One region of the Staphylococcus argenteus genome, then DNA from elsewhere that is predicted to be linked to it. Evidence: riboswitches for the same ligand, from Rfam matches in the RefSeq annotation. Region 1 holds a riboswitch; each other region holds the start of a gene.
What was found. A riboswitch is a leader RNA that binds a small molecule or an ion and turns the genes downstream of it on or off. The one in region 1 is predicted to bind S-adenosylmethionine.
Positions count from the first base shown of each region.

Region 2: it holds a riboswitch for S-adenosylmethionine, as region 1 does, so the genes downstream of both, SAMSHR1132_RS03995 (methionine ABC transporter ATP-binding protein) here and SAMSHR1132_RS11440 (Na+/H+ antiporter NhaC family protein) in region 1, are expected to answer to the same signal.
Region 3: it holds a riboswitch for S-adenosylmethionine, as region 1 does, so the genes downstream of both, metK (methionine adenosyltransferase) here and SAMSHR1132_RS11440 (Na+/H+ antiporter NhaC family protein) in region 1, are expected to answer to the same signal.

Region 1 covers NC_016941.1:2,320,975-2,331,826, forward strand. The annotation lists gene SAMSHR1132_RS11415 (bile acid:sodium symporter family protein) at 1-36, opposite strand, end outside; gene SAMSHR1132_RS11420 (hypothetical protein) at 304-834, shown strand; gene SAMSHR1132_RS11425 (alpha-glucoside-specific PTS transporter subunit IIBC) at 899-2,503, opposite strand; gene SAMSHR1132_RS11430 (MurR/RpiR family transcriptional regulator) at 2,968-3,732, shown strand; gene SAMSHR1132_RS11435 (SRPBCC family protein) at 3,790-4,296, opposite strand; gene SAMSHR1132_RS11440 (Na+/H+ antiporter NhaC family protein) at 4,463-5,776, opposite strand; SAM riboswitch class I at 5,851-5,946, opposite strand; gene SAMSHR1132_RS11445 (hypothetical protein) at 5,999-6,568, opposite strand; gene SAMSHR1132_RS11450 (SDR family oxidoreductase) at 6,932-7,813, opposite strand; gene SAMSHR1132_RS11455 (amidohydrolase) at 7,929-9,044, opposite strand; gene hutI (imidazolonepropionase) at 9,278-10,516, opposite strand; gene hutU (urocanate hydratase) at 10,516-10,852, opposite strand, start outside.
Region 2 covers NC_016941.1:853,137-863,988, reverse strand. The annotation lists gene sufB (Fe-S cluster assembly protein SufB) at 1-386, opposite strand, end outside; gene sufU (Fe-S cluster assembly sulfur transfer protein SufU) at 538-1,002, opposite strand; gene SAMSHR1132_RS04030 (cysteine desulfurase) at 992-2,242, opposite strand; gene sufD (Fe-S cluster assembly protein SufD) at 2,335-3,642, opposite strand; gene sufC (Fe-S cluster assembly ATPase SufC) at 3,741-4,502, opposite strand; gene SAMSHR1132_RS04015 (DUF368 domain-containing protein) at 4,829-5,680, shown strand; gene SAMSHR1132_RS04010 (CsbD family protein) at 5,923-6,117, opposite strand; gene SAMSHR1132_RS04005 (MetQ/NlpA family ABC transporter substrate-binding protein) at 6,385-7,206, opposite strand; gene SAMSHR1132_RS04000 (methionine ABC transporter permease) at 7,224-7,919, opposite strand; gene SAMSHR1132_RS03995 (methionine ABC transporter ATP-binding protein) at 7,912-8,937, opposite strand; SAM riboswitch class I at 9,027-9,130, opposite strand; gene SAMSHR1132_RS03990 (thioredoxin family protein) at 9,188-9,484, opposite strand; gene SAMSHR1132_RS03985 (toprim domain-containing protein) at 9,477-9,863, opposite strand; gene SAMSHR1132_RS03980 (YwqG family protein) at 10,092-10,852, opposite strand, start outside.
Region 3 covers NC_016941.1:1,806,091-1,816,942, reverse strand. The annotation lists gene ytkD (RNA deprotection pyrophosphohydrolase) at 1-441, shown strand, start outside; gene SAMSHR1132_RS08550 (alpha/beta hydrolase family protein) at 446-1,204, shown strand; gene pckA (phosphoenolpyruvate carboxykinase (ATP)) at 1,382-2,974, opposite strand; SAM riboswitch class I at 3,129-3,239, shown strand; gene metK (methionine adenosyltransferase) at 3,345-4,538, shown strand; gene SAMSHR1132_RS08535 (nuclease-related domain-containing protein) at 4,663-5,571, shown strand; gene SAMSHR1132_RS08530 (aldo/keto reductase) at 5,835-6,668, shown strand; gene SAMSHR1132_RS08525 (fluoride efflux transporter FluC) at 7,038-7,391, opposite strand; gene crcB (fluoride efflux transporter CrcB) at 7,388-7,753, opposite strand; gene SAMSHR1132_RS08515 (hypothetical protein) at 7,985-8,287, opposite strand; gene SAMSHR1132_RS08510 (transaldolase) at 8,545-9,258, shown strand; gene SAMSHR1132_RS08505 (CPBP family intramembrane glutamic endopeptidase) at 9,541-10,161, opposite strand; gene SAMSHR1132_RS08500 (CPBP family intramembrane glutamic endopeptidase) at 10,343-10,852, opposite strand, start outside.

The sequences.
Region 1 (10,852 bases):
ACTTTTCGTCGCAAATGCACTTAATCTTTGAAACAATAGTAACACTCCCCAGTTGATAATATTGAAAAATATTACCATAAGACGCTTAACGTTACAATAACTTTTCAGAAAATTGAGATAAATAAGTATTTTAACTAATCCACACTTACTTTATGATACGTTTTAAAAATTATTTAAACTTCATTCAAAAGTCTTAGTGAATAAAGAAAAAAAGCGTGGTAAAATCAACTTGAACAAAATTAAGTCACCTTTATACACACTTAAAGTGTATTTAAAGTTATGTATTCCTCGGGAGGTCCTCACATGTTAATTGATAAATTCGAAACATACATCATCAACATCGCTGGTTTGAATGACCGCGCCACTAGAAAAAAATTAAATAAATTATGCAAAAGTGTACAATTTTGCGATGCCTTGCAATATTCTATAAACAAGAAATTCAATCAATTTGTACTAGAAATCAGCTTACCCAAACAACAGTTACCATATTTTATTTCATTTTTAAGTTTTCATCAGTATAGTATTTACCAAGTGTTATTACCGAAGAAAATTAATGAACTACTTGATTCAGACAACTTATATCAATCTGCGAAACGCTTCGATATTAGTATCGATGGATTACAAGATGCATTTATCAAAGATAAAGTGATAGATATTATGAATATGTTCCAAAACCATACAGATATTACATATACATTAAATAAATCACATGCGCATATCATATGTACACCAGAAATATTTGCCAAAATATTGCATACGATTGCAACTAGAAATATTGATATTCTCTCTGCAAACTACAGATCTTCATCATTAAGTAAAGTTCGCATTTCATAATAAAAGACACATCAATACGATAATCATTTATAATGCTATCGTATATCGATGTGTCTTTTTTGAATTATTTTTCGTCTGATGATTGTTCTTCAACCAATTGTTCAAATGCCTCACGTACTTGTGGTACAGTCATACCTACAACAACTTGGATACTCTTACCACTTTTCACTAATCCGTGTGCCATTTGTTGATGTGTAAAGTAATCTGTATCTGCTACTTTATTCTCATCATAGACCGTTAGACGTAATCTAGTTGTACAATTCGTAACATCTTTAATGTTTTCTTTGCCACCTAATCCTTCTAAATAATATACAGCTTTATCTTCATATTCATTACCTGTAGACTTAGGTTTTGATGCTGAATCTTCACCTTTTTTATTTTTATAATCTTGTTTAGAGAATAACTTAACTTCTTCTTCCGTTTTCTTACGCCCAGGTAAAGGAATATCAAATTTCAAAATTAGGAATCTGAATAAGAAGAAATAAATTGCTACAAAGATTAAGCCAATAATAACTTGAGCAACATAAGTACCCCAATGTTCTTTACCTAATGGTAACCAGTTTGTTGAAATAAAGTCTAATAAGCCACCGCCCATATTACCTACAACACCAAAGGCATACATTAATGTATCCATAGATGCCGCTAAAACTGCGTGTAACACAAATAGGTATGGTGCGATGAATAAAAATGTAAATTCTAACGGTTCTGTAATGCCAACAACGACTGCTGTTAATGTAGCTGGAATAAGTAAAGCCGCTACTTTTTTGCGATTTTCTTTCGGTGTTGTTGCATACATTGCTAAAGCAATACCTAAACAACCAAATACTTTCCCATTACCTTGTAACATAAATCCATAAGGAAATTGTTCTTTTAAAGGTTTGCTGCTCTTAGCAAACTCATTTAAATGTTGTAACCACTCTGCTTTTAAACCATGGTTAACTACTACTGGACCAACTTCAATTGGTGCGTAAATAAAGTGATGTAACCCTGTTGGTATTAATACACGTTCCAAGAAGTGATACAACCAAACACCAATATATCCAGAAGCTATAATAAAGTGTTGCATTGAACCAATACCATGTTGAACTGTTGGCCAAATAACACATGTAATCGCTGCTAATGGTAACATAACAAAGAATGAAATTGTTACAACGAATGTTAAGCCTTGGAACACGCCGACCATTTCAGGAAGACGTTTACTATAATATCTATTATGAATCCATGTCACAATTGCCGAAATAATAATACCGCCAAGAATATTTGTATCTAAAGTAGCAATACCTGCTATCGATTTTAATCCGGGTACATTTTCAACACCTTTTTCCAAATTTGCGCCAAACGTATGTGGCCATTGCGTTAAAATAGCGTTAATAAATGTATTAAACATTAAGTATCCCATCAATGCTGCAAGTGCTGCATGACCAGGTGCTTTTTTAGCTAATGAAAGAGGTAATCCTACTACAAATACAACTTCCATATGCGTGAAAATAACCCAACCACCAGATTCTATTACTGACCAAAATTTAAACCAAAACGTATGCTGATCTGCTAAACTCCCCATGATTGTCGGATTTTTAAATAATGTCGCAAAGCCAAGTACTATCCCAAAAAAAGCAAACATTAATACCGGTACAATCATTGCACTACCGAAACGCTTTATCGCATTCATCTTCTTTTCCCTCCAAATCGTCTTTCCTTACATGGCATCTATTTAGATATTTTTATAAATAGATGACTTACTATTTAAATATAATATATAGTAAACGCTTACAAACCTACAACGACATTGACGTATTTTGAAAGTATTTTGTATAATCAGATTATCTTTTCATATAGTGAAAATTTTTTCACGACCGGTTATTACGCTTAGTTGAACAGCACTTGTACTTACCTCATATACTTAGTTGTTTAGTTATCAGGACTGTTATAAGTACAAACATACTAGTTGTTTATGTTTTTATAAAACAATCTTATACATATCGTCGCATTATAGTTTTAAATTGAGTATCATTGTTGAACTCGTCCTTTCAATACGCATCAAACCGCTTAGTTGTTTTCCAATTTTTTAATATTATCATCTTAAATTCACTGTAAAACTGATATACCCTACAATTAATTTTAAGGAGGTTGCATATGTTTTTAGATGAACACATTAATAGAAACTTTGACAAACTTAATGATAATGATCTACAAATTGCGCATTATATTAATACACATATTGACGAATGTAAAAATATGAAAATTCATGATCTAGCTCAATACACGCATGCCTCTAATGCTACAATTCACAGGTTCACTCGTAAATTAGGATTTGATGGTTATAGCGATTTTAAATCTTACTTAAAATTCGAAAGTAACAAAACACATCAACTTCCATCAAATTCTATTGATAGTTTTAAGCAAGAAATTGATAGTACATTCAACTATTTAGAACGTGTCGATTACCAATGTATCGCTCAAAAAATGCGTTTCGCATCAACGATATATTTATTCGGTACTGGGCGTGCACAGTTAAATGTAGCTTCAGAAGCACAACGCATTTTATTAACATTACATAATCATGTCATCGTACTGCATGATCAACACGAACTTAAAATGATTTTGAATAAAAGTGACGTGAATGATTTATTCTTTATAATTTCATTATCAGGTGAAACACATGAATTGTTAGAAGTAACAAACTTACTACAACTCAGACAAAAATACTTTATTTCAGTTACAACAATGAAAGATAATACGCTTGCTCAAAAAGCAAATTACAATGTTTATGTTTCTAGCAACACATTCTATCTGACTGATGGCACTGATTACTCTAGTTTCATTAGTTATCACATATTCTTTGAAACACTTGTTAGAAAATATAATGAATATTTGCAACATGGTGATATTTCAAATTAGAAAAAAGGAAGTTATGATTTAATGGCTGTGAGCCTATCATAACTTCCTTTTGTCATATTATTGTTGTGTTGATGTTTCAATTACATGATACATTTTATCGAACATTAATTCGAAGCCATGCACCATGGCATCATGATATTCTTTTTTCTTTTGTTTATACTCTAAATTAGTAAATCGTCTTTCTTTTTCAACTAATGAACGGTAATAAAACAACATTTGCGTACCACCTGTTTCACGTTCGAAAAACTCTACTTCAATGATATCTTGCTCTTCACTTAACCCAGGCATACCTATAGTCATTTTTATATATTCATCCATTACTAACGATTCATAAATACCTTCAATCACATTCACTTTACCGTTTCGTTGTTGATCAACAATACGATATTTTCCACCCTCTTTAACATCCGCTTCTATTTCTTTATTAGTTCTTGCTGATGTCATAAACCATTGCTTTAACAAATCTGTCTTTGTCCAAGCTTCGTATACTAATTCCGGTGAAAATTTATAAAGTTTTTCAATTTCGACTTCGACATGTTCATTTTCTACATTAAATTTTGCCACTGTTGTCCACCCACTTTCGCTCTTACTTTTATTTTAACGCATTTTAGCTCAGTTCCAAACATAGATGATTTTCAATTTTAAAAGATTGGCATTATACAGTGAGTACAACCTTATCTGTTAGTATAACAAGCCACCTTACTTGGCTACATCGATATGTTGTCAGGCATTAATGTTTCACTTCATGACTAGTATTCTTTTTTAATTTTGGAAAATTAAATATAATCGCTACAAGACCACATACGCCTAATAAAATTGGATAAATACTATAAGGGAACAACATCAATGGTGAGATTCCAGCAACGCCTGCTGCAGAAATAACTTGTGGACTATATGGCAAGAGCCCTTGGAAACAGCCACCAAAAATATCTAAAATACTTGCAGATTTTCTTGGATCTACTTCATATTCATCAGCAATATTTTTAGCTAATGGTCCTGACATGATAATTGAAATGGTATTATTTGCGGTAGCGATATCGGCTACACTTACTAAACTAGCAATACCAAGTTCAGCACCACGTTTTGATTTTACTTTTGAACGAACAAATTGTAATAACCATTGAATACCACCATTGTGTTGAATGATACCAACTAATCCACCAATTAATAGCGCAATCATCGCAATGTCTTCCATACTTATGATCCCTTTTGAAATAGCATCTAAAAGTCCCATCCATCCAAATGAACCATCCATTAAGCCTATGATACCAGCTAATAATGTGCCACCAATTAGTACAATAATCACATTGACACCTAATAATGCTAGCACTAATACTAATACGTAAGGGACAACTTTAATTAAATCATAATCATAATTTTTGGCATGATTTAAAGAAATACCATTTGTTAAGAAATACAAGATGACAATTGTTAAAATGGCTCCAGGCAATACAATTTTAAAATTGACTCTGAATTTATCTTTCATTTTTGTATGTTGTGTTCTCACAGCAGCAATTGTTGTATCTGAAATCATTGATAGGTTATCACCGAACATCGCACCTCCAACAACAGTTGCCATTGCCAAAGCAGTTGGTACATCTGTCGCTTGTGCAAATCCATAACCAACAGGTGCTATTGCAGCAACTGTACCTACTGACGTTCCCATAGATATCGACACAAACATACATATAACAAACAATCCTACAATAATTAAATTTTCAGGGATGAGTGATAGCCCTAAATTAACAGTCGACTTTACACCGCCCATTTTTTCAGCTGTATTTGAAAATGCACCTGCTAAAATAAAAATTAACATCATCAAAATAATATTTGAATGACCCGCACCTTTTGTAAATACTTCAACTTTTTTAGCAAATGATTCTTTTCTATTCATTAATAATGCCACGATAACCGTAATCGTAATCGCAACATTTAAAGGCATAGAAGTAAAATCACCAGTGATAATACCTACGCCTAAAAACAACGCCACAAATAATAACAAGGGGAATAATGCCCAAGCATTGCTCTTTTTATGTTCTTCCATCCTTTTTACCTGCTTTCCAATTAAAAATACCTCTTTCTCACAAAATGAAGAAAGAGGTTTTCATGTACTTTACCTGCTTATCTTCAAACCTTTACGGTTACTGGAATTGGCACATTCGAAATGTTGCCGAGGCTTCATAGGGCCAGTCCCTCCACCTCTCTAGATAAGTGATTCTTATTTACGTTTACGTTACAAGATAATCCTTAGTACGTCAATCATAAATTAATTAGAAGTCGTATAAAATTTTTCATATACAATCATTCCGATTGTAATAATAATTAAAATAATAATGCAAATCACAAGTAAGAGCCACCATTTGAGCATTAATGCAATTAAAATAAGCATGATAGATAAACTTACTAATGTTATCGATATAATTTTAAATTGCTGAACACGTTGCTTGGAGATGACTTTCAACTGTTTGTTTAATAAATGCGTATTTCTTAAACTAATCCCCAATACACTTTCTAGTATTTGAATCGATACGATACTTATTGCAAATATAATAGTTGGTAAAACATCATAGCCCCCTATAGTTAATGGATAAATTACAAATCCAACATATAGTAATCCCGAGACAAAGGCTAATAAGTATGCGACGTATTTGTTAAACTTAATTATATTCTTTTTAATATTTTGATGGGTAAACCATACATTCATAATAATCGCAACTGCTACAAATAATGTGAATACTATATATAATGGTAATTTTTGTTCAGGAAAAGCAGTAATTACTCCTAAGGCTAATGCTATAATCATAAATAATATAACTCTAGATATTATTAAAACCATAATAACAACCCCTTTACTTTCGATTCATCAAATTTAAAGTGAGCATCATATCTAAGTATAGTATCTCTATATCGTTTACATTATCGTAACATATTACTACTTTGACATTTAATATAAAACTTATCATTTTTTGTTCGTTTTAGTCTTTCATTTTTCCTATAATCTTTTATACACTGCAATCAACACCTTTGAATTCCAAGTTCTACTGCAGAGCCTATAGCGAGCATTAACTTTCAAATTACAATCTATACTATATATAGGACATCAAAAAAGTCGATAAAGACCCATATCTTTACCGACTTAAAATTACAATTATTAATTGCATCTGTTTTCATTATCTATGATACCTTTACAATTACAAACCTAATCTATTTGCACACCACCAGTCACACCAAACACTTGACCAGTAGTGTAACTTGATTCTTCTGAGGCTAACAATACATACGTACCAGATAATTCGACAGGTTGACCTGCACGACCTAGTGGTGTTTTTTGTCCAAATGTAGGTATTTTACTTTGAGGCTGACCCCCTGAAATTTGTAACGGTGACCAAAATGGCCCTGGCGCCACACAATTCACTCTAATACCTTTAGGTCCAAGTTCTTCTGAAAAGCTTTTCGTTAATGAAATAATAGCTGCTTTTGAAGCGGCATAATCATGAAGTATAGGACTTGGATTATAACCTTGTACAGATGACGTCGTAGTAATCGATGCACCTGGTTTTAAGTACTCTAGTGCTTTTTGAATCGTCCAAAATACCGGATAGACATTCGTTTCAAATGTTTCAGAAAATGCATCTGTTGTAAAACCTTGAATATCATCATGGTATTGCTGATGTCCAGCGACTAGTGTCACATTATCTAAACCACCTAATTCTCTATATGCTTGTTCTACTAGTTCATAATTAAATTGTTCATCCCTTAAATCTCCAGGAATTAACACAGCTTTTTGTCCACTTTCTTCAATCACTTGACGTACTTCTTGCGCATCTTGTTCTTCACTCGGAAGATAACTAATAGCTACATCAGCACCTTCTTTGGCATAAGCTATCGCTACTGCCCGTCCAATTGCTGAGTCGCCACCTGTGACTAACATTTTATAACCTTGTAAACGTTGATGACCTTGATATGATGTTTCTCCACAATCAGGTGCTGGCGTCATTTCAGATTGTAAACCCGGTACTTCTTGTTCCTGCTTTTCGTAATCTGTTGTTTTAAATTTTGTTCTAGGATCTTGAGCTGCCATCTTTTAACATCTCCTCATTTGGTTAATAGTTATTAATTACCCAACCTTGCCTAGAAGTTAATCATCATTTTCACTAAAAATCACTTTCTCCTTCACAAATGAATCACAGTTACTGTTACAATAATCTTTTTACAAATTCAACGAAGTATTCTGGTACTTTTTCTAAAATTACTTCATCAGGGTCATATTTAGGATGATGCAAATCGTATTCACTATTCGAACCTATCAAAGCAAAGACGCTTGGATAATATTTACTATATCCTGAAAAATCTTCACCGATTGTCAACGGTTGATTCATCATTTCCACTTTATATCCAACCTGCTGCGCTACTTCTATAGCTTTATGTGTTAAAGTTTCATCATTAATAACAGCACCTGGTAGTTTTGTATAATTTAAATTAATTGTCATATTGTACGCTTTACCTAGACCATCCGCAATATCATGTAATCGTTGTTCTATAAGTTCACGCACCTCAGGATCAAAACTACGTACCGTACCTTGTACGTATGCATGATCTGCAATAACATTCCAAGTATTACCACAAGATACTTGTCCGATTGTTACCACTGCTTCATCAAATGCAGATAGATTTCTGCTAACTATGGATTGAATACTATTAATCAGTTGGGCCAGTACAATAACAGGATCATTACATTGTTCTGGTTTAGCAGCATGACCTCCAATACCTTTAATATGAAACTCAAAACGATCAACTGCTGATGTAATCGCACCAGTTTTGATTGCAAATGTATCTGTAGGGTGTGAAGGATTATTATGAAATCCTAAGACTGCTTGCACATCATCTAATACGTGCGTCTCAATAATTTTAAATGCACCATAACCTAATTCCTCAGCTGGTTGAAAAATAAATTTAACACGTCCATTAAGTGCATCCTCAATGTCTTTTAATTTAATAGCAGCCGCTAGTACACTAGCCATATGAATGTCATGACCACATGCATGCATAACGCCTTCATTTTCAGATTTAAAGTCTTGATTTACCAGCTCTTGAATAGGCAGTGCATCAATATCGGCTCTTATAGCTACACAACTTGAACCTTGACCAATTTCAGCAACAAGCCCAGTTTTAAGCGGTAAATCTAACACCGTAATATGATGTTCAGTTAAAATATCCTTAATTTTTTGAGTTGTATTAAACTCCTGTTCCGACAATTCTGGATGTTGGTGAAAGTATCTTCGCCATTCAATAACACGATTATTAGCTCCCATCATCAATTCACTCCCTTAATGATTAAAAATATATGTTTATCATAGTCTTCATTTGTTTGATTATTAAGCGATAGTTTTATTTACTTAAAATTCCCTATAATATGCAACTATTATTATCATCGTATCATTATTGTCAAATTATTCTTACAATTTCTAAATTTGCATCACTATAAAAACAACACAAAAAAGCTCTAAACATCAAATCTTATCAATGCTTAGAGCTTTATATTTATTTATGATTTAAAAGATAACGTGTTATCTACAATAACTTTACCGTCTTTGATTACTTTTTCAGCGTGATTAATACCAAAATGATACGGAATATATTCATGGTTTGGCGCATCCCAAATAACTAAATTAGCCTTATCACCTTTATTGATAGTACCCGCGTCAAGGTCTATTGCTTTAGCAGCATTGACTGTTACAGCATTCCATACTTCACTAGGTGAAAGCTTTAATTTTAATGCTGCAATGGCCATAACAAGTTGCAAGTTATTCGTTACACTGCTGCCTGGATTATAATCAGTAGCTAGTGCGATGGCACCATTATTGTCAAGCATGCCTCTTGCATCTGCGTAATCTTCTTTACCTAAATAGAACGTCGTTGCAGGTAAGAGGACAGCTACAGTATCACTGTTCCGCAATTTTTCTTTACCTATGTCACTCGAAGCTACTAAGTGATCAGCTGATATCGCTTGCTCATCAATAGCTAATTCTAATCCACCTAACGGATCAATTTCATCAGCATGGATTTTCACTTTAAAGCCTGCTTCTTTCGCTTTGTCCATATAGTATTTTGACTGCTCTATTGTAAACACACCTGTTTCACAAAAAATATCTGCAAAGTCTGCATATTGTTTTACTTCTGGAAGTAAGTCAATCATCTCTTCTAAAAATGCTTCATTTGACTCTGCTTCCTTTGGTACAGCATGTGGTCCTAAGAATGTATGCTTCATATCTAAGTTATATTTCTCTGCTAAGCGATTAGAAACTTTCAATTGTTTCAGTTCATTTTCTTTATCTAAGCCATAACCGCTCTTACTTTCAACTGCAAGCACACCGTGTTTAATCATAGTTAGCAAGTCATGCTCTGCTTTTTTAAATAAATCATCTTCAGAAGTCTCTCTAGTAGCTTTAACTGTTGATAAAATACCGCCACCCATTTCCAATATTTCCAAGTAAGACTTACCTTGACGTTTTAATGACATCTCATGTTCTCTAGAACCACCAAATGTTAAATGTGTATGTGCATCTACTAATGCTGGGGACACTACCTTCCCACTAGCATCAATCGTTTCAGTCGCATCATAGTCATTTGTATGTGGTCCCGCATAAACAATCTTTCCATTTTTAATAACAACTGTGCCATTTTTTACAACGTTTAAATCATTTAATTCTTTACCCTTCAATGGTTTATCTGTTGATTTTGGCAAAACCAATTCTGCTATATGATTTATTATTAAATCATTCATTATTTATCACCTGCTTCATCAATCATTGGAATATGAATACCTTTTTCCTTAGCTGTTTGAATCGCAATATCATAACCTGCATCAACATGTCGAGCAACACCCATACCTGGATCAGTAGTAAGTACACGTCCTAGCCTTCTTTCAGCACGTTCTGTACCATCAGCAACAACAACCATACCGGCATGTAATGAATAACCCATTCCAACACCACCACCATGATGGAATGAAATCCATGAACCACCTGCTGCTGTGTTGATTAAAGCATTCAATACTGCCCAATCCCCAACTGCATCACTGCCATCTTTCATGCTTTCAGTTTCACGGTTTGGACTCGCA
Region 2 (10,852 bases), 1.3 Mb from region 1:
TAAACAACTTCTGATTCATATTGTGCAGAAACACCGGCTAAATATTTTTGTTCAGCCTCAGGAATCCCTAATTTATCAAAAGTTCGTTTAATTTCTTCTGGCACTTCATCCCATGAACGCTCAGCTTGTTCTGACGGTTTAACATAGTACGTAATGTCATCGAAATTCAATTCCGATAAGTCGCCACCCCATTGAGGCATTGGCATTTTATAAAATAATTTTAATGATTTAAGACGGAAATCTAACATCCATTCCGGCTCATTTTTCATGTTAGAAATTTCTCTAACAATATTCTCAGTTAAACCACGTTCTGATCTGAAAATGGAAACATCATCGTCGTGGAATCCATATTTATAATCCCCAACATCAGGTGCTTTTTTAGCCATTTCAATCACTCCTTAAAAATATATTTACAACGGCGTGCGTAAGTTTTTAATTCATGATGTAAATCATATTATAACAATGACATACTATCTTATAAAAGCGTCTAAACTTATTTTATGTCTTATGTCATTTTATCTTATGATTAACAGCATATTATTCTTCTTCAGTTGTACCTTCTGCTTTACCTTCTTTAGCAACAGTACCTTTTTCCAATGCTTTCCAAGCTAATGTGGCACATTTTATACGAGCAGGGAATTGTGAAACACCTTGTAATGCTTCAATATCTCCCATTTCTTCTGTAATCACATAATCTTCACCAAGCATCATTTTTGTAAATTCTTGGCTCATTTGCATTGCTTCACCAAGTGAATGACCTTTAACAGCTTGCGTCATCATTGATGCGCTTGCCATTGAAATTGAACAACCTTCACCTTCAAACTTAGCATCTTTAATCATGCCGTCTTCTATATCAAATGTTAGTCGAATTCGGTCACCGCATGTCGGGTTATTCATATCAACTGTCATAGACCCGTTATCTAATACACCTTTATTTCTAGGGTTTTTATAATGATCCATAATGACAGATCTATATAATTGATCTAGATTATTAAAATTCATAAGAGAAAAACTCCTTTGTTTGTTTCAAGGCATTTATTAACTGATCAATGTCTTCTTTCGTGTTGTATATATAAAAACTCGCTCTTGCTGTTGAAGACACATTTAACCATTTCATCAGTGGTTGTGCACAATGGTGTCCAGCCCGAACTGCGACGCCTTCTGTATCAACCGCTGTAGCTAAATCATGTGGATGAACATCTTGTAAATTAAATGTTATCACACCTGCGCGGCGATCTTTTGGTGGACCATAGATTTCAATTCCGTCAATCGCCGACATTTGTTCATATGCATATGTTGTTAATTCTTGTTCATATTGATGAATGGCATCAAAACCTAAACGTTCTAGGTAGCGAATGGCTTCTGCAAGTCCAATCGCTTGTGCAATTAATGGTGTACCCGCCTCAAATTTTGTAGGTAAATCTGCCCATGTCGCATCATATTTACTTACAAAATCAATCATGTCACCACCAAACTCAATTGGCTCCATTTTTTGAAGTAACTCACGTTTTCCAAATAATACACCAATACCAGTTGGGCCTAGCATTTTATGACCACTAAAACTATAAAAATCAGCATCCATATCTTGCATATCAAGTTTCATATGTGGCGCCGCTTGTGCACCATCAACACTTATGATTGCACCATGTTGATGGGCAACTTCAGCAATTGTTTTAACATCATTAATTGTACCAAGTACGTTAGATACATGTGCAATTGCAACGATTTTCGTTTTATCATTAATCGTTTGCTTTATATCTTCGATGTTTAATTCACCTTCAGCAGTCATTGGTATAAATTTCAATGTCGCATTTTTACGCTTTGCTAATTGTTGCCAAGGAACGATATTCGCATGATGCTCCATTTCTGTAACAACAATTTCGTCGCCCTCTTCAACATTTGCATCGCCATAACTATGGGCTACTAAGTTAATTGCTGCAGTTGTCCCTCTAGTAAAAATAATTTCTTCAAAGTACTTTGCATTAATAAAACGTCTTACTGTTTCTCTCGCATTTTCATATCCATCAGTTGCTAACGAACCTAAAGTATGAACACCACGATGGACATTAGAATTGTAGCGTCTATAGTAATCATCTAGAACATTTAACACTTGAACAGGTGTTTGACTTGTCGCTGTTGAATCAAGATATGCTAAACGTTTGCCATTGACTTTTTGATCTAAAATCGGAAAATCTTTGATTACTTCATTAACGTCAAATGAGTGTTCGGCCACTTCATTCACGACCTTTCTTAAATAAAAATCCTGCTTGTTTAAATACTACGTTGTAAAAGTTTCTCACCAATATCAACAGTTTAAATTTAATTTACAATAACTTATTTAGATACTTTACGTTCAATTACTTCTCTTAATTGACGTTTAACATCTTCGATAGGTAACTCACGTACTACTGGATCTAAGAAACCATGAATAACAAGTCGTTCTGCTTCTCTTTGAGAAATACCACGACTCATTAAGTAATAAAGTTGATCCGGATCAACACGACCTACTGAAGCCGCGTGGCCTGCTTGAACATCATCTTCATCAATTAATAAAATTGGATTTGCGTCTCCTCGTGCGTGTTCTGATAACATTAATACACGTGATTCTTGGTTTGCAATTGATTTTGTACCACCATGCTTGATATATCCAATACCATTAAACACAGACGATGCATGTTCTTTCATTACACCATGTTTTAGGATATAACCATCCGTTTCTTTACCATATTGAACAATTTTAGATGTTAAATTGATTTTTTGTTCGCCTGTTCCAACTACAACTGATTTAAGTGAACTTGTTGAACGATCACCATATAAATTAGTTGTATTATCAATAATTTGGCTTCCTTCATTCATTAAACCTAACGCCCAGTTAATTAAAGCATCCGCTTCTGTAATACCACGACGAATGATATGACCTGTAAAGCCTTTGTCCATGTAATCTACTGAACCATAAGTAATATTTGAATTTGCACCAGCAATGACTTCAGAAACAATATTCAATTGATTTCCTTCACCAGATGCATTTGATAAATAGTTTTCAACATATGTCACTTCAGCACTTTCTTCAGTAACAATAATGACATGATTATAGAAACTTGCGTTCTCATCATCATGTAAAACAACATATTGTACTGGATGTTCTACAACTACATTTTTAGGAACATAAACAAATACGCCACCATTAACTAATGCTGTATGTAGCGCTGTAATTCGATGTTCATCTATAGTTACTGCATCTTTCATAAAGTACTTTTGTACTAAATCACTATGATTTACAAGTGCATCAGCTAAACCTTCAATAATAACACCATCATTTGATGCATTATTATCAACTTGTGTAAATGCAATCGTATTGTTATGTTGAATTACTAAATTTTTTGATTGATCTACATCAATAATTTCTCTTACTGACTCAGGTAATTGTGATAAAGATTGATAAACATCACCTTTAACATCGTGTTCTTTAAAAGAATCAAAATCCCATTTTCTTAATTTTGTTTTATCAGGTTTTGGCATTTCTAAAGTTTCTGTTAATTTCAAAGCTTTTTTACGTAATTCTGTCATCCAAGAAGGTTCATTGTGGGCTTTAGAATAATCAACAAGTTGTTCTTCAGAAATGTTCAAAATATCAGTTGTCATAACTTTTTTCCTCCTACTTGATGAAATTTACTATTTCGAATAAATGTTCATTTTCATCATATATAGATGAACATCTCGTGGATATTGTATTAATAAGATTATTCAGCTGAACCGAACTCTTCTTTAACCCATTCATATCCTTCTTCTTCAAGACGTTTTGCTAATTCTGGACCGCCAGACTTAACGACTTTACCAGCATACATTACATGTACTTTATCTGGTGTAATATAGTTTAATAAACGTTGATAGTGTGTAATCATTAATGCACCAAAGTTTTCCCCACGCATTTGGTTAATGCCTTTTGATACAACTTTTAATGCATCGATGTCTAAACCTGAATCGATTTCATCTAAGATTGCAAATTTAGGTTCTAACATCATTAATTGTAAGATTTCGTTACGTTTCTTCTCTCCACCTGAGAAACCTTCATTTAAATAACGTTGAGCCATGTCTTTATCGATATCTAAAAAGTCCATGTTCTTATCTAATTTCTTAATAAATTGCATTAAGTTAATCTCTTGTCCTTCTTCACGTTTCGCATTAATTGCAGAACGCATGAAATCAGCATTTGTTACACCTGTAATTTCAGATGGATATTGCATTGCTAAGAACAACCCTGCTTTTGCTCTTTCATCAACTTCTAATTCTAAAATATTAACACCGTCTAAAAGTACTTCTCCTTTAGTTACTTCATAGCTTGGGTGTCCCATAATTGCAGATGATAAAGTTGATTTACCTGTCCCGTTTGGTCCCATAATCGCATGTATTTCATCAGTGTTAATTGTCAAGTTAACACCTTTTAAGATTTCTTTATCCTCAATAGACACATGTAGGTCTTTGATTTCTAATGTTGATGCCATTTTATATTCCCTCCGTAAAATATAAAGTTTTCTTAACTAGTTTATAATAATTTTAATTTGTAGTCAAAAAGACTTTGTAATAATGCGTTCAGTTAATTATAACTTACTTATACCTTAATATAAATAACTTAAACCCTTTTTATTATTTTTAGTAACTCTAAAGTACATCTCTAATTGACTCAGTTCAGAAGTATAAATGATAATCAGTACTCATAATTTCTCAATGGATTTTATGTTTTTAAAATATGTTATCATTTCACTAAAACATTTATGATATGGTATGATGCTATTTATGTTTTATTCCAATCGATAGAAAGGAGTTATTCATGCAACAGTTTAAATGGATTAATATTTTTAAAGGATTTGCTATGGGCACGAGTGATTTAGTACCTGGCGTTAGTGGCGGCACAATCGCTTTATTGCTAGGTATATACAACCAATTTATCGCTTCCATAAGCGGGATCTTTTCACGACGCTTTTGGCCAAGTTTCACATTTTTACTTCCTATTATAATTGGTATGTTATTAGCAATGGGATCACTAAGTAATCTTTTCAATTACTTATTAAGCCAGCATCACATACCTACTATGTTTTTCTTTGGTGGTTTAATTATAGGAATTGTCCCTTACTTATTGAAAATATCTAACTATAAGTCATCATTTACAGCAAAACATTATATGATGGTAATAACTGGTATCGTCATTTTAATTATTATTACTTTATTGAATAGTGGGGATAAGCACGCTGGTGAAACGCTGACGCTATCAACTGGTCTTATTTTTAAATATTTTATTGCGGGCATGTGTGCATCCAGCGCAATGTTACTTCCAGGTATTTCAGGTTCGTTTATGTTATTGGTATTTGGTGTTTATGGTACTGTCATGTTAGCTATTTCTGAAGTAGTTAAGCTTAATTTTGCCGGTATTCCTATATTACTTGCAGTCGGTTTTGGTGTACTTGCTGGTTTCATTTTTTCCAGTAAAATCATTCAGTATTTTTTATCACACCATACTTTGATGACTTTTGCGCTAATTATAGGTTTTGTTATCGGATCACTCCTTGCAGTATTTCCAGGCTTACCAACTAATATCACGATGTGGTTTGTTTCGATTGTCGTATTTATCATCGGTTTAATCGTAAGTTTGACTTTAGGTCGTATTACCGCTGAAAATGAATAACCATTCGCGAACAATTTTTGATTCACTTTTTCTCGTTAATTACTTTCAATGTAGGATTAAATTTTTATTGCTTACCATTGAAATTAGTTAACGAGTTTTTTAATTTAGACTCTTTCTTTCATTAAAATTAATATTAACTAAGTCATGGATGACAAAATTTCGTACACACACAGCAAAACCACCTAGCCGATATTTATACCGACTAAGTGGCATGCGTAGTGTATTAGGATTTAAAAGTAAAATTACTCGCCTTTGTTACCTTTTACTTTATCTATAAAATCAGTTGCTTTTTCTTTTGCATTTTCAACGAATTCTTTAGCTTTACCAGAAGCTTTATCTTCTTTACCTTCGTTTTCTAAATCTTTATTATCAGTAACGTTTCCTACTGTTTCTTTAACGTTACCTTTTGCTTGTTCAAATTTACTTTCGTCTGCCATAATGAATGCCTCCTTGAAATAAATGTTGTAATTTAAATTTACCCAATTAAAAAACGTCTAAACATTTAACTCAAATAATTTTGTGAAAATATTTAGCTTCATTATATAACGAGTGAAAAAAATTCAATGTAAAGTAAGCTAAATTACCGGTTATTACTTTACTGTTTAATAAATAATATACTTTATATTGAATATTGTTTAATTTTCATTGGAAATGTATAGCTCACAAAAAGCCCAGCAACTTGACGTTACTGAGCTTGTAATAAATTATTTAGCAGGAATGACTGCACCATTGTATTTTTCATTAATGAAGTTTTGAATATCTTTAGATTGTAACACTTCAATTAACGCTTTAATTTTCTTATCATCTTGATGACCTTCTTTAACTGCAATTAAGTTAGCATATGGATTATCTTTTGCACTTTCGACAGCAATTGAATCTTTTTTAGGATTTAGTTTTTGTTCGATTGCAAAGTTTGAGTTAATGATAACCGCATCAGCATCTTCGTTTTGATAAATTTTAGGTAAGAATTCTGCTGATTGTTTGTTATTGAATTTGATATCTTTTTTATTTTCAGTAATATCGCTGAATTTCGCGTCTTCAATTTTTACGCCTTTTTTAATTTTAATTAATCCTGCATCAACAAAGAATTTCAAGAAACGTCCTTCTTCAGCTGGATTGTTTGAAACATATACTGTAGCACCTTTTGGTAATTCTTTTAAGCTTTTATACTTTTTAGAATATACAGCCATTGGTTCTAAATGAACGTCTCCAGCACTTACTATTTTGTATCCTTTATCTTTTTTCTCAGTATTTAAATAAAGTGTATGTTGGAAATAGTTTGCATCGATTTCGCCTTTATCTAACAATTTATTAGGTGTCGTGTAATCGTTGATTGTTTTAATTTCAAGATCATAACCTTTTTTCTTTAATAATGGTTTCGCTTTTTCTAAAATTTCAGCATGCGGTGCTGGTGAAGCACCAACCGTAATTTTCTTGTCATCGCTACCGCCTTTATTTCCATTACCGCAAGCCGTTAATACAACTGCAAATGTTAATACTAATAAAAATCCAAATAATTTTTTCATAAAATGAAACCCCCAATTTATCGTTTATCAAGTTTATTTGTAAGCCAATCCCCAAAGAATTGGATTATAAATACAATAATTAAAATAAAAACTGTTGATACTAAAATGACATCATTTTGATTTCGAGTGAAACCAGTTAAGTATGCTAAATTACCTAAGCCACCTGCGCCTATAACGCCAGCAACTGCTGTCGAACCAACTAATGCAATCGCTGTAACTGTAATACCAGAAACTAATGCCGGCATTGCTTCGGGTAATAGAACCTTACGAATGACTGTCCAAGTGTTTGCTCCCATTGACCAAGCCGCTTCAATAACACCTTTATCAATTTCTTTAAAAGCAATTTCAACGAGCCTAGCATAAAATGGTGCCGCGCCTATAATTAAAGCCGGTAATGCACCTGTTGGACCACTAATTGTTCCAAGCACTAAACTAGTAAAAGGAATTAATAAAAGGATTAAGATAATGAATGGTATAGCTCTAAATAGGTTTACGATAAAAGATACAATTGTATAAAAAATTCTAGCACCTTTAGACTTACCTTTTGCAGATAAGAACAAAAGAACACCTAAGATGAGACCTAAAATAAAAGCAAATATAGTTGAAACGACAGTCATATATAGTGTCTCGACAATTGCAGTCCATACATCTGGCCACTGTACATTAGGCATTGTTATCATTTCATTAATAATATCGCTAAATGATTTACCCATGTCTTAACACCTCCACTTTAACTTGTCGCTCAATTAACTCTTTTTCGAATTTTCCAAAATCTTCATTTGTAATAAACGGAATTTGTAAAATTAAAAAGCCAACTGTTCCATCTTTTGTATTTTTTATATTAGCTTCTAAAATATTGATTTTGATATTAAATGCGCTGGATAAGCTTGAAACGATTGGTTCCGTAGTTGTTGAACCTGCAAAATTTAATCTAACAATATATGCGTCTTTGTCTAAGGGTTCTAAATCTGTTAGAGATGCTTCAAAATCATCATTTAAATCTTCTCTCACAAACCTCTTTGTTACTGCATGTTGAGGATTTTCAAATACATGTGTAACCGGTCCATGTTCAATCACTTTACCATTTTCCATAACAGCTACTTCATCACAAATACGACGAATAACGTGCATTTCATGTGTAATTAAGACTATTGTTAAGTTTTGTTGTTCTCTAATTTTTAATAATAGATCTAAAATTTCATCTGTCGTTTGAGGATCAAGTGCGCTTGTTGCCTCATCACAAAGTAAAACTGTCGGATCATTAGCTAATGCGCGTGCAATACCTACACGTTGTTTTTGTCCACCAGACAACTCCGAAGGATAAGCTTTTTCTTTCCCTTTCAAACCAACTAGCTCAATAAGTTCTAATGCTTTTCGTTTCGCTTTCCTTCTACGTACACCAGCAATTTCAAGCGGAAACATAATATTTTTAAGTACTGTTCTTGACCACAATAAATTAAAATGTTGGAAGATCATACTCACTTTTTGTCTTTTTTTCCTAAGTCCATTTTTAGATAATTGACCAATGTGATCTCCGTCAATAATGACTTCACCTGATGTAGGCGATTCTAAATGGTTAAACATACGTATCAAAGTACTTTTTCCTGCTCCAGAAAATCCAATGACGCCATATATCGATCCCGATTTAATCGATAAATTAACGTGATCTACAGCAAGTACTTGTTTATTTTTAGTCCGATATTCTTTGACGACTTCTTTTAACTCAATCACGTTTATTCCTCCCTGTGTTGCTATATAAAAATAAAAAATGCTTTCTCAAAATCGATAGAAAAATTGAGAAAGCAATAGAAGTATTGTTTCTCTCATCTTCAAAAGTCATAACTTTATGTGAATTGGCACCATTTCTATATAAGACGGTTGCCGGGCTTCGTAGGGCACATCCCTCCACCACTCTCGATAAGAGTATACGCATTATTTAATTTGTATTAATCCTAACACCTTAGTAAAATTTCGTCAATAACTATTTTAAATTTTCTAACAAATCAGTCACCGATTGAAATGCATAAATTCGTTTTACTTCTTTATCCTTATTCATTAATAATAAAATCGGCACTGACATAATTTGCATATCTTCACAAAATTGAGGATGAAAGTTTAAATCTATTTTAATTAGTGGTAACTTTAGTATTTCATTAGCAATATCTAACATTCTTTCTGAAACCTTACAGGTACCACATGTTGGTGTATAACCAAAGATTAAATGTTTTTCTTCCTCATAATGCGTCGTTACATCTGTGATGTCAATTGAATTATTCATTCGCTAAAACTAACCTTTCAGTATTTAAATTAGGTATGAGAGTTGATTCTTTCTTACAATTGAAACCATGTCTAGTAAGTACATTCGCCAAATATTTTTTAGGACAGTTAGCAACTTGACAATAGGTTTTATCTATAAATATATGTTCACTTTCGCTTAAATAGCGTTTAAACCATTTCCTTATGCGTTCTCCCTCATCATCAGAATCTGCTAACACATAAACTTGTTTCCCATAAAGCGATTCTATCATATCATCAATTTTATCTATACTCATCGTGCCATGCGTACAAATAATATTTACTGGTTCTGCAATGACTTGTTGAACTCTTTTTTTATCTGATTTTCCTTCAACAATTATTACCTTATTTACAATAGCCATAATCATCACCCTTTAAAAATCAATAAAAAACCTGTCACTGTATCATTTCACATTATTACCTTGAATAAAACATAAATCATAACAAATTTAAGCAAGCTTAATGTAATGATTACAAAATTAACACTTTTGGCTTTCAAGGACAATTTGCATAAGTAAAAACCTCACTTTTCAACAAGTAAGGTTTATTACTACATCTTATTAAAGTTAATCATTTTATTTACGACTGAGTTAACTGCAATCCCATGAATACATGTAATCATCAAACTTCATAGCCTCAAGATCGGTAGACTTAACTAAGATATTAGCAATACCTAGGTCACCCCACATAATCGAAGAACTACCATCTCTTGTGGAGTCAATTTGCAATAATACTCTATCATACATTTTCAGTTCTTGATCATTCGTTCTTGGATCTCTTTGATCAAAGTAAGGAAAACCACCAAGCTGATTAAATGGTTCTTTAGCAGTAAATGTGTTGCACACAGGTTCCATTAATTCATCATAATCACCAAACATTGATTCTAACTTAAAGGCTGGATTGACTTTATTCCACAATTCAAGGACGTCCTCATCGAACTTATAATCAGCACATGTAATTGTTTGATTCGTCAGCTTAAATTCTATAGAAAATGCCCCACTAAACGGTATATCTTCATTTTTTGAATCTATTGACTTCATATGTGATTGAATTTCTTCCAATGATAAATCGGTGATTGGCTCTTTGATATATACAAGTCTCGAGTTGATATTATTTTCCTTTAAATTCTCCGACATACCATACATCGGATCTTCTGAACTAATCCAAAACTGCAATATTCCTTCTTTTACAGGAAATAATTTTTGTTGTTCTGGAAGTTCACTCAAATTAATCTGCGCTAACAATATCATTGGCACTTCATTTTCATCCAATGGTATATCTTTAAAAGATTTTAAAAATGGCATTCCACCAATCTTACTCTGATTCAATGTTTCTTCTTTCATCTCTTTTA
Region 3 (10,852 bases), 510 kb from region 1:
AATTTGACATTTAAAAAGGATAATGAGGTAGCAGATGGCAATCATGTGCTAGCTATTCCAACGTTTAAAAATCAATTGCTTTTTACCAAACATAATATTAGAGGAATTGAATTCCCTGGTGGTAAAAGGGAACACGGGGAAAGTAGTATTGAAGCTGTAACGCGGGAATTGTATGAAGAAACAGGGGCCAAAGTTAAAAATATTCATTACATCGCACAATATACCATTGATACACATGAGAAAACTGATTTTGTGAAAGATGTATATTTTATCGAAGTTGAATCATTGGTAAATAAGAATGATTATTTAGAAACAGCAGGGCCAGTGTTGTTTAAATGTATCAATGATATCGAACTTACTCATCAAAGTTTCTTGCTTCAAGATAGTACCATTTTAAAATGTGTGGAGAGGGTGCAATCACTTGGATTTTATCAAACGTAAACGAATGCCAATTGAATCTTTTACGCATCATTTTGAAGAAGTTACATATTTGTCAGATGATTTAAAAGTAAAAGCACTTATGATGACACCGTATCAAAATGTTAAAAGAATTGTAGTTTACTTGCGGGGTGGCAAAGGTCAAGTAGGACGTGTGCGCGCAGGTAGATTAATGCAATTTGCAGATGATAATACTCTAGTTATAGGACCTTATTATCGTGGCAACAATGGTAGTGAAGGTAGAGATGAATTTTATCGTGGGGATTTAAATGATGTGACACAATTATTAAGGTTGCTACATGGCAAATATCCACAAGCTTTTATTCATATGATTGGCTTTTCACGAGGCGGTTTACAAGGATTGCTAACGTTTCAAGATTTACCTGTAGATAGTTACATTATCTGGGGTGGAGTCTCAGATATTTATTTAATGTATGAAGAACGCGTTGATTTAAGAGGAATGCTTAGGAGAATGATTGGACACCCGAAAAAAGATAGAGCAGCATATGAAATGCGTCAGGCTATTCCAAATATAAATGAAAATAGTCCGCCAATTTTAATTGTACATGGAGGCAAAGATAAACAAGTTGGTATTCAACATGCGTATCATTTAGCGGAACAGCTTGAGTTAAAAGGTGTCATGCATGAAACATTTTATCAAATGACAGAAGGACATGTACCGAGACCGCCAGCCATGGTTGAAACATTGACTTATATTAAAAACTTTATGAGTAAAGTGGAGAAACTTAGGCACTTTGAAGTGTAAAGAGGCAATCTTTACTTACAATCGATATCTTGATAAGTGATTCGAGCTTTATGGGTTTTAAATATAGATGCTTTAAAATGAATTTATGAAAATGACTATAAATTTTACTATATAACATAAGAAGAGCCAACCATTGTTAAAATTTAACAGCGGTTGGCTCTGTGATTAGCATTCAATTTATTTGTTGAAGCTACCTTTTTCGGCAATATGTTCAACTTTCTTACCGAATTTTTCGAAATTCTTTTCAAAACGTTGAATTAAATCTTCTGCTTGTGCTTTATACTTCTCTTGATCGCTCCAAGCATTGATCGGATTTAAAATTGTTTTAGGAACATCTTCAATTTCAACAGGAATACTTAAACCAAAAGTACTATCTTTTGTATATTCAGCATTTTTTAATTTACCTGAAATAGCTTGATTTACCATTTGGCGTGTGTAATGTAAGCTGATTCTACGACCTACACCGTATTTTCCACCAGTCCATCCAGTATTAACAAGATAAACATCAACATCATGTAAATCGATAAGTTCACCTAGTAAGTCCGCATAAACAGTAGGGTGTAACGGGAAGAATGGTGCACCGAAACATGTTGAGAATGATGGTTCAGGTTCTGTGACACCACGTTCTGTACCAGCTAATTTAGAAGTGAAACCACTTAAGAAGTGATACATAGCTTGATCTTTATTTAATTTAGAAATTGGTGGAATCACACCAAATGCATCTGCAGTCAAGAAAATGATTGTATTTGGATGTGCTGCTTTTGATGGTACCACAATGTTATCTATATGATTTATTGGATAAGCCGCACGTGTATTTTCAGTATAGCGATTGTCTTCAAAGTCTACTGAACCGTCTTCAGCAACGACAGTATTCTCTAAAATCGCACCATATTTAATTGCGTCAAAGATCTGTGGTTCTTTTTCTTTGGAAAGATTGATTGCTTTTGCATAGCAGCCACCTTCAATATTAAATACGCCGTTTTTATTCCATCCGTGTTCATCATCACCGATTAGTTTGCGGTGTGGATCAGCTGATAATGTTGTTTTACCAGTGCCTGATAGACCGAAGAATAATGCTACATCGCCTTTTTCACCAACATTTGCTGAACAATGCATACTCATGATATCTTGCATCGGTAATAAGTAATTCATTACAGAGAAGATACCTTTTTTCATTTCGCCAGCATATTCAGTACCACCGATTAAAATTACTTTATGTTTAAATGAAATAATGACGAATGTTTCAGATCTAGTGCCATCTACTTCTGGATCTGCTTTAAAATGTGGGGCAGAAACGATAGTGAAGTTTGGTTTAATCTTCGTAGCTTCTTCTTTCGATTCAGGTCTGATAAACATATTTTTAGCGAATAAATTATGCCAAGCTAATTCGTTGATGACTGTAAGTTTTAACATTGTATCTTTATCGCTACCTGCGTAACCTTTGAAAACATATAATTCATCTTTTTTATCTAAATAGTCTAATACTTTATGGTATAACTTCAAGAAAGTTTCTTCATCGATAGGTTGATTGATATCTCCCCAATCAATGTTATCTCTATATGAAGGTTCTGAGACAAAAAATTTGTCTTTAGGCGAGCGACCAGTGTATTTACCAGTACTTGCATTAACAGCACCAAGTTCTGTTAATACGCCTTCTTTGTTATCTAAAATTTTATTATAAAGTTGTGTCGTCGAAAGCTGAAAATGTGACGTTGTTTTTTTCAATAATTTGTCAATTTTAGTTGTTTCAGTGTATGTGTCTACTGACATCCTAAATCCCTCCAAAGCGATAATTTAAATGTAAGCCTTTACATTTAATTAGTATAACACATTAACATAATTAATCTACAATATTTTACTGTAAATTTATTTATCAAAAATTGACATTAATTCATTATTTAGGTAGTATTAATTTTAACGGATTCTCTTATCCTGAGTGGTGGAGGGACATGGACCCAATGAAACCCAGCAACCTCTTTTTTATAAAAGAAAGGTGCCAAACCGTTTGCAGACAAATAGGTCTGAACGATAAGAGCGAATGGACGTATTAGGCCTTCTCTCTATATTCATAGTTAGAAGGTCTTTTTTATTTAGCTCACAGAAAGAGAATTTTCGTAATATAAATTTAAAGGAGCAAACTATGTTAAATAACAAACGATTATTTACTTCAGAGTCTGTTACAGAAGGACACCCAGATAAAATCGCTGACCAAGTGTCAGATGCAATATTAGATGCTATTTTAAAAGACGACCCAAATGCACGTGTAGCTTGTGAAACAACAGTTACAACAGGTATGGCATTAATCGCCGGCGAAATTTCTACAACAACATATGTTGATATTCCGAAAGTTGTTAGAGAAACAATTAAAGAAATTGGATACACAAGAGCAAAATATGGCTATGATTATGAAACGATGGCAATTTTAACTGCGATTGATGAACAATCACCTGACATTGCTCAAGGTGTGGATAAAGCGTTAGAATATCGTGACAAAGATAGTGAAGAAGAGATTGAAGCTACTGGTGCAGGTGACCAAGGTTTAATGTTTGGTTATGCAACAAACGAAACAGAAACGTATATGCCTTTAGCAATCTATCTATCACATCAACTAGCTAAACGTTTATCAGATGTGCGTAAAGATGGTACATTAAACTATTTACGTCCTGACGGTAAAGTTCAAGTTACTGTTGAATATGATGAAAATGATAACCCAGTACGTATTGATACGATTGTTGTTTCAACGCAACATGCTGAAGATGTGACACTAGAGCAAATTCAAGAAGACATTAAAGCACATGTCATTTATCCTACTGTTCCTGAAAACTTAATTAATGAACAAACTAAATTCTACATCAACCCTACAGGACGTTTTGTAATCGGTGGACCTCAAGGTGATGCTGGTTTAACAGGACGTAAAATTATTGTTGATACTTATGGAGGCTATGCACGTCATGGTGGCGGTTGCTTCAGTGGTAAGGATCCTACAAAAGTAGACCGTTCAGCTGCATATGCTGCACGTTATGTCGCTAAAAATATAGTAGCAGCAGGCTTAGCAGATCAATGTGAAGTTCAATTAGCATATGCCATTGGTGTTGCAGAACCAGTATCAATTGCAATTGATACATTTGGAACTGGAAAGGTTTCTGAAAGTCAACTTGTTGAAGCAGTAAGAAAGCACTTTGACTTAAGACCAGCTGGCATTATTAAAATGCTTGATTTGAAACAACCAATTTACAAACAAACTGCTGCTTATGGTCATTTTGGACGTACAGATGTATTATTCCCATGGGAAAAATTAGACAAAGTAGAAGAATTAAAAGACGCAGTTAAGTAATGATTCGAACTAAATAAGGCTAAATAAAAGATTTTCGGTATATAAATGATATTATGTATCGAAAATCTTTAGCTTTTCTATTATAATTAAAGTTATTCATATATTAAAAAGGAGCGTTGTTGTGATGGATTTATCTTCACCGGTAGTCATTGGACTCATTACTGCAGTAGTCATTGCATTAATCTTTTTTGTCCTTTTCTTAGTTGCCTTAGGTAGTAAGAAAAAAGTTAAGCGACAAACAGAAGAAAAGTATGAACAACAAGAACAAAACATTAAAAAGTCTCATGAAGAAGCTTTAGAGAAAGAGCGTATTCAAAATAAAAAGACAATTACAAAACAACAAGAAGATTATAATCACATGGTTAGTACAAAAGATCGTGAGATTGACGCATTAAAATTGTTCTCGAAAAATCATAGTGAATATGTAACGGACATGAGATTAATTGGTATTCGTGAAAGATTAGTTAAAGAAAAACGAATTCGACCAGAAGATATGCACATTATGGCAAATATCTTTTTACCAAAGGATGGCTTTAATAATATTGAACGTATTAGTCATTTAGTTTTAACTAGAACTGGACTTTATATAATTGATTCTCAATTGTTAAAAGGTCATGTTTATAATGGTATTAGTGGCGGTCAATTTAAAGATTTACCACCAATGGAACAAGTATTTGATACATTAGATTTAGATAAATCTAGACCGCAAACGATTGTGATGGATCAAAATGATGACAAACGTTCATTATCATTTGTAAATTATTCAGATCAAATTGAGGCGATTAAACAATTGGCTGAAGACTTACAAAAACAATTAGGTGCTAAATATACGCCGACTTCAATTTTATACTTTAATCCTAAAAATGAAGGTGACGTAACGATTTCAAATTATAATCAAAATAGCGCTGTAAAAGTACTTGTTGGTGCTGAACAATTAGATGAATTCTTTAACAAATTTGTATTCCATGGTCGTATTCAATACAATGTTGAAGACTTACAACAAATGATGGATAAAATCGAATCATTCAATTAAATGAAAAGCTGGAGTTATGACTTAATAGTTGTTACTTCAGCTTTTTTATTGTGTCATAAATTAAAAGAATTGAGTTTCACGCTCAACTAATTATTGTATTGTGCCATAAATTAAAAAGAATTGCTTTTGCATTTTGCGTAATATTTGATAAATAATACTAGAGTTTTATTGGTTAATCGACAAAAGTGTTTTTAAATGTATGCGTAAAGTTAGATTTGTTATGATAACAGGGTATAATACATTAAAAAAGTGAGGCGATATTAATGGAGGTTAAACGATTTTATAATGGGAACGAAATGCCACAAATTGGTTTAGGAACTTTTCGTGTTGAAAATGATGAAAATTGCATGAAAAGTGTTAAACATGCAATTGAGCAAGGATATCGTAGCATTGATACTGCAAAGGTGTATGGGAATGAAGAGCAAGTTGGGGCAGGTATTCGTGCTGGATTGGAATCGACTGGATTAAATAGGGAGGATTTATTCATTACTTCAAAATTATACTTTGAAGATTTTGGTAGAAACAATGTGGCCAATGCATACCACGCTAGTTTATCACGCCTTGGTTTATCATATTTAGATTTATATTTAGTACATTGGCCTGGTACAAATGAAGCAATCATGATTGATACATGGAAGGGCATGGAAGACCTATATAAAAATAATGAAGTAGGAAATATTGGTGTTAGCAATTTTGAGCCTGAACATTTGGAAGCATTGCTGGCACAAGTGTCAATTAAGCCGGTTATTAATCAAGTTGAATTTCATCCTTATTTAACACAACATAAATTAAAATTATACTTGGAAGCGCAACATATTGTGATGGAATCTTGGTCACCATTGATGAATGCACAAATATTAGAAGATAAAACAATTATAGAAATTGCTAAAGAAGTAGGGAAATCTGCGGCACAAGTAGTTATAAGATGGAACATACAGCATGGTGTAGTAACGATACCTAAATCTGTAACACCTGAAAGAATTACTGAAAACATAAATATATTCGATTTCAATTTAACAGATGAGCAAATGATGCGAATCGATGCCTTGAATCAAGATAGAAGAATTGGACCTGATCCAAAAACATTTGAAGGGTAATTGAATTATGAGTGACGAATAAAAACAAGTCTTTGAAGGATAGCGCGAAGTATTTCAAAGTGGTTTTAATTAAAGATAGGTTTCAATTGATCAGAGAAGTTAAACGAGGCAGGAGACCATGAAACAGCTTCATTTTTGCAATATGTTAATTTTGCTTTTCTTAGGTTTTATGGTGAAAATAAACCTCAAGAAGTTTGGTTTTTGTCTAAGGTTGTTCAACGTTAATTTATAAAGATTTGATTGATATATTAAATACCAATATAAATTTACTTAAAAATCCAACAATATATTATGATTGATTCAAAATTAAAAATGCTTTATTCAGTTTAGGATGTGAGATTACCATTTTACTGAATAAAGCATTATTTTTTAAATATGAAAACCGATATAACAGGCAATAAATCCTATAATGAATTGTAAAAGTGAATAATTGATAAAATGTGTTAACTTAAGCTTAGGAGTCATCATTAATGTAAGTTCTTTAGCTAATGTTGAAAATGTTGTAAGGCCACCTAAAAATCCTGTGACAAAAAGTGCAGATAACCACGTGTTTGAAATTGCCATTCCCATTATAAGTCCGATGAGAAAGCTACCTATGAGGTTTACAATAAGTGTTGGGATTGGCAACGATGATGTAAATTTAGCATTACAGTAATCTGTTAATGCACCTCTAACAACTGCACCAAAGCCACCACCAATCATTACTAATAATGTAGATATCATGATAGGGCACCTCCGATTTTCATACCGAAGTGACATAAAAAGATTCCTAGCACATAACTTGTTACGGCATATAATAGTAATATTATAAATTGCTGATGGTTAAACATATGTACTAATTCTATTTGAAATGTTGAAAAAGTCGTTAATGCACCTAAAAATCCTGTTGTAATTGCTTTCTTTAATGTTGGACGATTTTTAAAAAAAGAAATGGACAATGTAGTTAAAATTCCCATAACAAAGGCGCCTATTAAATTTGCTACAAAAGTACCAACAGGAAATGAACCAGATACATTTAGAAATGAAATTAAGTAACGTAAAAGTGCACCTATAGCACCACCTATAAAAATATATAAATATTGCAATTGAGTCACCTCGAATGAAAAAGTTTTGTCTTCAATCAAAAATGAGGTTTTGACAATGTTGCGATTATAAAAAATCACGTAATTGCCAAACCTCAATATAGTTATATCATGTTGTCTATGGAAATACAGAAATGATGTAAAGATTTTATGAAGCATTGGCATTTTTTTATGAGCCAATGGTATTTACTTTGATGTTAAATAAGAATCAAATAAATGTTTTAGTGATTTGACTTAAATTAAGCCAAATGTATGAACGATTGAAAATATATGAACTAAAATTACAATTAAAATAAGCCATGGCAAACTTTTACTGGCAATTCTGATCCAATCAGCATCAGGTTTTAATGCTTTTATTGAACGATCTGCAAATATTATCGCCAAAATAAGAATAATTGAATTAACAATGCTACAGAAGAATATTAATTTTATGAAAGAATTAAAAAGTCCACTTAGAAAAACATTATTTGTATTAAAGAAAAAGCTTAAAATAATCATTAAGCTCGATAAGTAAAAGTGTTTTTTTGAACGAGACATGCTTGACCTCCTGGATGATTATCATTAACATATCGTATCATAAACAACCGTAAAACAATAGTTTAATTACTATCTTGACACAATGTTGCAAAAGTAATTTATTCATTTTCTAGGCAAAACATTAGCTTAATATTATAAAAGCGTGATATAAATGTTTTATATAACAAAGAAATAAAAATCATTTTTGACAAATGGTTGTAAGAAAAAGACATGCAGATGTTGTAAAATTTTAATAAGAACCAAGGAGGCTATACTATATGGCTAAACTAAATGTTGAAGTATTTGCAGACGGTGCAGATATTGAAGAAATGAAAGCGGCTTATAAAAACAAACAAGTGGATGGTTTTACTACAAATCCAAGTTTAATGGCAAAAGCGGGTGTTACAGATTATAAAGCATTTGCTGAAGAAGCTGTAAAAGAAATTCCAGATGCATCTATTTCGTTCGAAGTGTTTGCAGATGATCTAGAAACGATGGAAAAAGAAGCAGCAATTTTAAAACAATATGGTGACAATGTTTTCGTTAAAATTCCAATTGTTAATACAAAAGGTGAGTCAACTATTCCATTAATTAAAAAACTTTCAGCTGACAATGTAAGATTAAATGTAACTGCGGTATATACTATCGAACAAGTTAAAGAAATTACAGAAGCAGTAACTGAAGGCGTACCAACATATGTTTCAGTATTTGCAGGAAGAATTGCTGATACAGGTGTAGATCCATTACCATTGATGAAAGAAGCGGTGGAAGTGACACACAGCAAAGAAGGCGTTAAGTTATTATGGGCAAGTTGCCGTGAATTATTCAATGTCATTCAAGCTGATGAAATTGGTGCAGATATTATTACATGTCCAGCAGATGTTGTTAAAAAAGTGAACACAAACTTAGGTCGCGACATTAATGAATTACCAGTTGATACAGTTAAAGGCTTTGCAAAAGATATTCAAAGTTCAGGACTTTCTATTTTATAATTTAAAATACATTTAAACCCTCATAGGCACTGTGCCTATGGGGGTTCTTAATTGATATGTAATTGGAGCCACACATAAATAGTTAAACAATAAATTAAGAAAACCACACACCTATTTAAGTCCGGCGTGTGGCTTTGTTGTATTTATATAATTCCAAAAAGTAAATGTCCAATAACAAATGAAAAGTTACCTATTTATTACATTGTTATAATTTTAGTGTCATGTTGCAATTTTCAAAATAAATAATGATTAATCATATAGTGAAGCTGAATGACTTTAATGCTAAATAGCTAAGAGGTTATTTATAAAATGTATTAAAATTGGTACCTCTAATCGTTTTGTTTTTAAGTAAGTATAGCCAAAAATTAAACCTGAATAAAAATAAGGAAGATAACCAATCAGTGTGTCAGATGCATGTATTAGTGCGAAGAATATGCTTGATACAATTAGTCCTAAGAAAAGATGGTTTCTAAATAAAACCCGTAAAATCAATCCACGACATATGATTTCTTCCGTGATTGGTGGAATTATTGCAATGCTGATTAGAGATAAGTGGAAAGGTATATCTTCAAACTCTTCATCTATCAACGTTTCATTTAATGTAGGTGGTGCGAACATAGCATATAAGCTATCCAACCCATACATTAGCAAATAGCCAAAAATAATATAAAGAATATGAGTGAATTTTAATTTTTTGAAAGATAACAGATTAATATTTAAAACTTTGAGAAGTACAACACCAAGCAATATGATGAATAACCCTATATACTCATGTTCAATACTGAAGTCTGTACCATAATTAATAACTAAAAAAATGAGTAACATCTTTAAAACTGCAATTAAATAATTATCCTTTGTTACAGATAAATCATCAACAAATACATTGTTGTTCCTCGAAAACATATTAACTCTCCTAATATAAAGATGGATGTTTAATTTTTTATAAAAATTAAGTTAATTATACAAGATTTATTATTGCTTTAAAAGCTTGTGTGTTATTAATTTGTATTGTATATAGTTTTATAGATAACATATTGAGATGCAATCAATGTGTATCATTTCAAATTATCATTTTAAACTGACATTACCCCCACAGTATAATGAATAAAGAGGAGAGATTATTTAGAAAGTGCATTAAGATAGCAACTTCTAATCGTCTTGTTTTTAAATATGCTAGTCCAAAAATTACTCCCGAATAAAGGTAAGGTAAGTATCCAATCCATGTTTCTGATTCATGTAATGATGCAAAAGCTAGACTAGACACAACTAAACCTAGTAATAAATGGTTTCTAAATATAACTCTTATTAAAATGCCGCGAAAAATAATTTCTTCTAAAAGAGCTGGAGTAACTGCGACAGTAAGAATTGAAAAGTATAATGGCATATTCTTTATTTCATTTTCCAATGTTTGTTGATTTTTAGGCGTTTCATGAAAGTATAAGTAAATGTTGTCTAAGCCAAAAAGTAAAAGGGTACCACCGATTATAAGGGCAATTTGTGGCAATGTTATTTTTTTAAGCGAAAATAGGTTTATTTTTAGTATTTTTAGAAGGAAGATACCGACCATTATTGTAAGTAAACCATATAGTAAATG